DNA from 2 places in the Vibrio gallaecicus genome. Region 2 is predicted to be linked to the other one. Evidence: predicted binding sites of a transcription regulator. Region 2 holds the regulator's gene; the other holds the start of a gene.
What was found. Region 2 encodes MetJ, which represses methionine synthesis genes. Its sites were predicted from a motif close to TTAGACNTNTANANGTCTAA; they were not measured.
Positions count from the first base shown of each region.

Region 1 (4,356 bases), 1.5 Mb from region 2:
ATTTACTCTTACATTATCAACAACATACCTGAAAGATGCCGATATGTTTTCAACAATAGCTGTATTAGCATCTTGTTTTAAGGATAAATACCTAGGCAGAGCTACGGCCGACAAAATAGCTAAAATACTAATAACAACAATAAGCTCTATGAATGTGAAACCTTTTTTATCTTTCAAATGGCCACCAAATATATGCAAGTTCATAGCAATCTGAGCATAAAACTAACATACAACTGAAATAATTCTCTTTCACCTTTTACAAATATTGTATGTTCAAGCACAGTTTTTGCCATAAATTCGATGATTTATATTCAGCGCCATTAATACCGATTTCCATTAAGTGAACGAAGTGGCTTTAGACAACTTTAATGCCATCTAAATGGCTCTTACTTTGTTGACGAGCTGTACTGAAGAAAGCTTGTAGATAACGCTTATCTTTTTCCGAGTTACGAACAGCAGCAAAAAGGCGTCGAGATAATCCACTCCCTAAAGGCTTACTCGTAATCAGTCCTTGTCTCGAAAATTCACTGATAGCCCAATTAGGCAAGGCTGATGCGCCCAAACCTGCCGACACCATTTGCACTAGCATTAGCGTATTATCGGCTTGCTTCCATTTTTTTGGCTCAACACCTGCAGGCTGCAAGAAGTGCTTTACTACATCTAACCTCTGTTTTTGAACAGGGTAAGAGAGCATGGTTACGTCAGCTAAATCTTCAGGTTCAATGCAATCCTTATCAGCTAAAGGTGAGTTTGTTGCAGTGATTAGTCGCATTTCAAAATCGAATAAAGGCTCGTAATGCACTTCTGATCTTGGCTGAATATCTGATGTTATCACTAAGTCCAATTCACCAGCCATCAATGCGGGTAGTGGTTCAAAACCAAAACCTGAAGAGAAATCAAGTGTCACACTTGGCCAAGCTACCTGGTATTCCTTTAACGCAGGCATTAGCCATTGGAAACAAGAGTGGCATTCAATTGCCATGTGTAAGCGACCATTCACATCTTCTTTCAAACTTGCGAGTTCATTCTCTGCTTTTGCAAGTTTCGGTAACACTTCATCAGCTAGTTTAAGAAGAATTTGACCTTCAGAGGTGAACTTGACTGGGCGGGTTTTACGAAGGAATAACTGCCCACCAATACGAGCTTCTAAGTCTTTGAGTTGATGAGAAAGTGCAGACTGCGTTAAATGCAGCGATGTTGCTGTTGCTGTTAACGATCCACTGTCACGTAACGTGGTTAATGTTCGCAGATGTTTGAGCTCTATCATGAGTATTCCTCATTTTCCCTAAGCCAATATAATTTTTGTTAATGATCACACCCTACTTTGTTTCATAAAATAAGTAAACGTCTAGACGTCTAAATAAAATTCGTTTAATTCATGAATAAAACGTTCAACATGAAATTTTATAATAAACAAGATGAATATTTGGAGGTTGTTCATAAACCACATTCAATAGATAGTTTAGCCATCCAGACGCCTTATCAAGCATTCAGCATGAAATAGGAGTCTGACCAAATTACTAAAAATTGAATAAGGAACAGGCTCATGACAACGACAACGCATATTCTAGGCTACCCACGTATTGGCGAAAAAAGAGAATTAAAATTTGCGCTAGAGAAATACTGGCGTGGTGAAATCAACCAATCAGAGCTAAAAGAGCTAGGTAGTGAATTAAGAAATCGTAATTGGAAGGTGCAAGCAGATGCGAACCTAAGTTTTGCAACTGTGGGTGACTTCGCATGGTATGACCATGTACTAACTACCACTCTATTGTTGGGTCACGTGCCAAAGCGCCACGCTGGTGGCTCAGAAGATGAAAAAGATTTTCCTGATTTAGATACACTTTTCCGAGTTGGTCGTGGTCAATCACAAGAACAATCGACTTGTTGTGGTGGCAGTCATGGGTCAACGAGTGAAGGCACTGCTGCATCAGATATGACGAAGTGGTTTAATACTAACTACCATTACATCGTGCCAGAATTCAGAAAAGATGATTCATTTGAAGTCAGTTGGCCTCAGCTATTTGATGAAGTGAATGAAGCGGTTAAAGCCGGTCATAAAGTGAAACCTGTCCTATTGGGACCATTATCTTACCTTTACCTTGGCAAAGAAGTAGAAGATGGTTTTGATCGTCTAACGTTACTTCCTCGCCTACTGACGGCTTACCAAGCTATTCTGGCTAAGTTATCAAAGCTCGGAGTGGAGTGGGTGCAAATAGATGAGCCAATCCTTTCTCTTGAATTGGAAAAATCATGGGCAGATTCATTTAAGCTGGCTTACCAAGTGCTGCAAAGCGATGTAAAGCTTCTTCTTACGACTTACTTTGATTCTGTTACAGACACCCTAGATAGGATTATAGAACTGCCAGTTGATGGCCTTCACATTGACCTGTCAGCTGCGCCAGAACAATTGGATGAAGTTGCAAATAAATTGCCGAAAGATTGGGTTTTATCGGCTGGTGCTATCAATGGGCGAAATGTATGGCGTGCAGACCTTGCAACACAACTTGCTAACCTTCAACCAATCAAAGAGAAACTAGGTGACAAGTTGTGGGTAGCAAGCTCATGTTCACTGTTACATAGCCCAGTCGACCTAGAATTAGAAGAAACGCTAAGCGAAGAAGTAAAAAGTTGGTTTGCTTTTGCGAAACAGAAAGTCACAGAAGTGAGCTTACTAGGCGCCGCGTTAGATGGTGACCACAACGCAATTTTAGCGTGTGAGACTTACAGCCAACCAATTGTGGATCGTAAAAGTGCAACGCATGTGAATAAGCCGCAAGTACAGTCTCGTTTGAATACAATCACTAAAGCATTAGCGCTACGTAGCGAACCTTATGCAGTGCGAACTGCACACCAGTCGAAGGTGTTAGGTTTGCCACTACTTCCAACCACTACTATTGGTTCATTCCCACAAACAGGTGAAATTCGAGTTCAGCGTAGTGCATACAAAACAGGGCAACTGACTGAAGCTGAATACAATACCGCATTAAAAGGTCACATTGCAGATGCAGTTAAACGCCAAGAAGCACTTGATCTAGATGTACTTGTACATGGTGAAGCTGAACGAAATGACATGGTTGAATACTTTGCTGAAAACCTAGCGGGCTTCCAAACAACAAAATTTGGTTGGGTGCAAAGCTATGGTTCTCGTTGCGTTAAGCCAGCTATTGTTGTCGCGGATATTGAACGTGAAAAACCAATAACCGTAGAGTGGTCAACGTACGCTCAGTCTCTTACGTCAAAGCAGATGAAAGGTATGTTGACGGGACCGGTAACGATACTGTGCTGGACATTCCCACGTGAAGATATTTCTCGTAAGGAGATAGCCAATCAATTGGCTTTTGCATTACGTGATGAAGTATCAGACTTGCAAGATGCGGGGATTAATATCATTCAAATTGATGAGCCTGCGATTCGTGAAGGTTTACCACTTAAGAAGGGCGATCACGCTGAATATCTAGAGTGGGCGGTTGATGCCTTTAAAATATCAGCGGCGAGCGCGAAACCAGAAACTCAGATTCATACTCACATGTGTTACAGCGAATTTAACGAGATCATTGACTCAGTGGCTGATTTAGATGCGGATGTCATCACGATCGAAACCTCTCGTTCAAATATGGAACTATTGAAAGCATTTGAAGAGTTTAACTATCCGAATGAAATTGGTCCTGGTGTTTACGATATCCACTCACCAAATATTCCTTCAGAAGAGTGGATTATTGATCTATTGAAAAAAGCGGCAGAGAAGATTCCAGCTGAGCGATTATGGGCTAACCCAGATTGTGGTCTTAAAACTCGTAATTGGGCTGAAACAGAAGCCGCATTAGCAAACCTAGTTTCAGCAACGAAAACACTTCGTAAAGAATGGGCTGAAGCTTAAACCAATTAATTAACTGAAGTTGGCTTTCTAGAGTTTCAGGTTCCTTTGAATATCTAGACATAAGCTAAAATTTACCTGAAAAAACAAACGCCAGCATTAAGCTGGCGTTTTTGTATTCACTAAAAAGCTATGTACTTCTTAAATACTTAGTTTCTTATCTTCTAACTACTTATTTGCACAAGTCTCTTTATTGATCAGTTGCTCAACAACCAGTTGACCACGGGTATTTCGTATTTTGATGTTGTACATCAAGCCCATATCAATGTTGGAACGTATATCTGAACTAGTGCAGTAGCTATTAATGCTCATTGCTAAAACGTCTGAAACAGGTCTGGCACCTTGCTCATCTTGATTGTAAATCATCATGATTTCTATGACGTTTTTCTTAGCTAGCACTCGCATTACAGATAAAGGCCCGTACTCAATCGGTAAGCCGGCAGATAACACACCAGCACGATGCTGAGCCATCATTTCTA
Region 1 covers NZ_AP025490.1:1,213,048-1,217,403, forward strand. Annotated here, with positions in the region: gene OCU78_RS05390 (pilus assembly FimT family protein) at 1-177, opposite strand, end outside; gene OCU78_RS05395 (LysR substrate-binding domain-containing protein) at 356-1,267, opposite strand; gene metE (5-methyltetrahydropteroyltriglutamate--homocysteine S-methyltransferase) at 1,547-3,880, shown strand; gene OCU78_RS05405 (GspS/AspS pilotin family protein) at 4,046-4,356, opposite strand, start outside.
Region 1: the regulator MetJ is predicted to act here: its motif matches at 1,341-1,360, upstream of metE (5-methyltetrahydropteroyltriglutamate--homocysteine S-methyltransferase).

Region 2 (4,356 bases):
TTCAACTCTACTCTAGGTAAAGCTGGTATTCACCTAGACGTATGTGACAAATGTCACCCATTCTACACTGGTAAGCAACGTATCGTAGATACTGGCGGCCGTGTTGATCGCTTTAACAAGCGTTTCGGTGCTCTTTCTAGCAAGTAGTAATACTCGCTATATAGACATCCAAAAGGACACTTCGGTGTCCTTTTTTGTTGCCTGCCATTTAGAGATTTCAACTGTTCACTGGTCTTATTAGTAGTCAAATCTCGTTTTTTAGTGAGACTGATAGGTAAACCACCTAGGAACTTTGAAGTACATCTATTAACATGAAGAGGATTCCCCCAAATAATAATATCTTAGGAAACCTACGCTCATGTCAGACGACACTCGCCAGGCTCAATCTTCAAAAGAGCCATTATCAGCAGAAGAAAAATTATCTGCTCAAGAACAATTTCGCCAGCAAGCTCTTGATTATCATGAATTCCCTATTCCAGGTAAAATTGCCGTTGAGCTGACTAAGCCGGCAAATTCAGCTGAAGACCTTGCTTTAGCATACAGCCCAGGTGTAGCTGAGCCTGTTCGAGAAATCGCACAGAATGTTGATAACGTTTATAAGTACACAGGTAAAGGCAACATGGTTGCAGTTATCTCTAACGGTACTGCGATTTTGGGTTTAGGTAACCTTGGTCCTATCGCTTCTAAGCCTGTAATGGAAGGTAAAGCTCTTCTGTTTAAACGTTTTGCTGGTTTAGATTCTATCGATATTGAAGTAAAACACCGCACAATCGATGAGTTTGTCGACACGGTAGCGAACATCGCAGATACTTTTGGTGGCATCAATTTAGAAGATATTAAAGCACCAGACTGTTTTGAGATTGAACGTCGTCTTATCGAACGTTGTGATGTGCCTGTATTCCATGATGACCAACATGGTACTGCTATCGTAACGGCTGCAGGTATGCTGAATGCCATCGAACTTCAAGGTAAGCAGCTAGAAGAATGTAAGATTGTTTGTTTAGGTGCGGGCGCGGCGGCTGTAGCGTGTATGGAGCTACTGATTAAGTGTGGCGCTCAGCGTGAAAAAATCTACATGCTAGATCGTAAGGGTGTGATCCACACTCGCCGTGACGACCTAAACGAATACAAACAGCTTTTTGCTAACAACACAGACAAGCGAACGCTGGAAGATGTGATTGAAGGTGCTGACTTATTCTTGGGTGTATCGGGTCCTAACTTATTACCAGCAGAATCTTTGAAGCTGATGGCTGATAAGCCTGTTGTATTTGCATGCTCAAATCCAGATCCAGAAATTAAGCCAGAGCTTGCTCATGAAGTGCGTAATGACTTAATCATGGGTACAGGTCGTAGCGATTACCCGAACCAAGTTAATAATGTGCTTTGCTTTCCGTTTATCTTCCGTGGTGCGCTAGATGTGCGAGCTAGTGAAATCAACGATGAGATGAAACTGGCAGCAGTCACGGCGATTCGTGAACTAGCAAAAGAAGAAGTTCCTGCTGAAGTATTAAAAGCGGCGGGAGCTGATGCACTGACATTTGGTATGGATTACATTATTCCGAAGCCAATGGATCCACGTTTATTGCCTCGCGTAGCGAAAGCGGTAGCACAAGCTGCAGTTGAATCTGGTGTTGCTCGTATCGAGATGCCTGAAAATTATATGGCTTAATGTTACGTCTTTAGCATTGAACTCATAAAAAAGCCGAATCATGGAAGCATGATTCGGCTTTTTTGTATCTTGGTATGACAAGCTTACACTTGAAATACAGAAGTTAGTTTCAAACTATTGTCACAAGCAAATGAAAATATGAAGGGCATCGACGTGATTTATTTTTATTCTTCGTCAAACGCTTCGAATTCGATACCCATTTCTGTCATTAGTTTTTTCACTTCAGCAGGGATATCGTCTGGGCGGTCTTTACGTAGGTCTTCATCCGTAGGTAACGGTTGACCAGTGTAGGCATGAAGAAAGGCTTCACATAGCAATTCACTGTTTGTGGCATGGCGTAAGTTGTTTATCTGACGACGAGTACGTTCATCAGTTAGCACCTTTAATACTTTTAGAGGGATAGAAACCGTAATTTTCTTTACTTGTTCGCTTTTCTTTCCATGCTCAGCATATGGGCTTATGTACTCACCATTCCAATCTGCCATTGTGTACCTTCATCATTTTTGTAGTTAGATTAATTTAGAAGGTGATTTTAGCGGGATTTACCGCCATAAGCAAAGACATATGGACGTCTAGAAGTGTTGACGTCTTATGTTTATGGCAGTAAAGTGAATAACATATATCTAACACAGCTGCAAAACGCCGACAAGCAGCTGTTATATCCTGAACCCAATTTGTAAGGAAACACCTATGAGCAGCCGGAAGCCAGCCACAATTGCCGTTCGAACCGGTATTGAGTCAGACACTCAACACCATGCCGTTGTTCCACCAATTTATCTTTCGACAAATTATGGTTTTCCCGCTTTTGGTGAAGTGCCTAAATATGACTATACGAGATCGGGCAACCCGAACCGTGGGTTATTAGAAACAGCGCTCTTCGAACTGGAATCAGGAAAGGGTGCCGTTGTGACCAATTGCGGTACATCAGCATTGAACTTGTGGGTGTCTGCATTTCTAAGTGGTGACGATTTAATTGTTGCTCCACACGACTGCTACGGTGGAACGTACAGACTGTTTAATACACGTTCTCAAAAAGGGGACTTCAAAGTCCTGTTTGTTGATCAGTCGGATCAAACCGCATTAGATGCAGCGATTGCTCTCAAGCCCAAATTAATCCTACTTGAAACACCTTCTAACCCTCTAGTGCGAGTGGTCGATATCGCAGAAACGTGTCGTAAAGCAAAAGAGGTCGGAGCGTTAGTGGCTGTCGATAATACGTTTTTGACACCTGTGTTCCAAAAGCCTCTAGAGCTAGGTGCTGACTTTGTTATTCACTCCACAACTAAATACATTAACGGTCACTCAGATGTAATTGGTGGTGTGGTCATCACTAAAACGGAAGAGCATGCTGAAGAATTAGGATGGTGGGGCAACTGTATAGGCGCAACAGGTACGCCATTTGATAGCTACATGACTTTACGTGGTATTCGTACTTTAGGCGCTCGTATGCGTGTACATGAAGAAAGCTCTCGTGAAATTTTAACAGCGCTTCAGCAGCAAGATTTAGTCGGCACTATTTATCACCCAAGCTTACCTGATCACCCTGGTCATGAAATTGCCAAAAAGCAGCAGTTAGGCTTTGGTTCTATGCTGAGCTTTGAGTTCGCAGGATCTTTTGAAGCGTTGAAGTTTTTTGTTGGTGAGCTAGAGCTGTTCTCGTTGGCTGAATCTTTAGGTGGTGTTGAAAGTTTGATTTGTCATCCAGCTTCTATGACTCACCGTGCAATGGGGCAAGTTGCTTTGGCTGAAGCGGGTGTATCTCAGCAACTTCTACGTTTGTCTGTAGGTTTAGAAGACGCGGGCGATCTTATTGAAGATCTAAACCAAGCGTTTCTTAAGACACATAACTTCATCGAGAATGGGGAAGCGAGCTAATGAGTGTTTTACGCCAACTGCATAAATTTGGTGGAAGTAGTTTAGCTAACCCAGAATGCTATCAGCGAGTTGTGAATATTTTGAAAGAGTATTCAAGCGCGACTGATTTGGTTGTGGTCTCCGCTGCTGGTAAAACGACTAATCGTTTAATCGAGTTCTTAGAAGCACTAGATAAAGATGGGCGTTTAGCACATGAATGCCTACAGTCATTACGTCAATTCCAGCTGAATTTAATTGAAGAGTTGTTAGAAGGCGATCAAGCCGCTCATCATCTTGGTTTGGTTCAAGCGGAATTCACAGCATTAGGTGAATTGAATGCCCCACTGACTGAAGCGCAAAAGTCTCAAGTGCTAGGTCATGGTGAGGTCTGGTCTTCAAGGTTACTTGCTGAACTTCTTTCTCAGAATGATTTACAAGCTATCGCGCAGGACGCTCGTGAATTCTTACGAGCTGAAGCGGGAACACAGCCAGAAGTTGATCGCTCGCGCTCTTACGCTTTAATTAAAGAAGTGCTGGCGCAACATACACATTGTCGGGTTGTGATTACGGGCTTCATGGCTCAAAACTGCGAAGGCGAAACCGTTCTTTTAGGCCGTAATGGTTCAGATTACTCTGCAACGGTTATTGGTGCGTTAGCTGAAGTCGACCGAGTCACGATTTGGAGCGATGTAGCCGGCGTTTACAGTGCTGATCCAAGGCTAGTATCGGATGCGTGTTTATTGCCTTTACTTCGTTTGGATGAAGCCAGTGAATTAGCCCGACTTGCTGCTCCTGTTTTACATAGCAGAACCTTACAGCCTGTTGCTCAAAGT
Region 2 covers NZ_AP025490.1:3,022,100-3,026,455, reverse strand. Annotated here, with positions in the region: gene rpmE (50S ribosomal protein L31) at 1-147, shown strand, start outside; gene OCU78_RS13260 (malic enzyme-like NAD(P)-binding protein) at 359-1,669, shown strand; gene metJ (met regulon transcriptional regulator MetJ) at 1,834-2,154, opposite strand; gene OCU78_RS13250 (O-succinylhomoserine (thiol)-lyase) at 2,360-3,544, shown strand; gene OCU78_RS13245 (bifunctional aspartate kinase/homoserine dehydrogenase II) at 3,544-4,356, shown strand, end outside.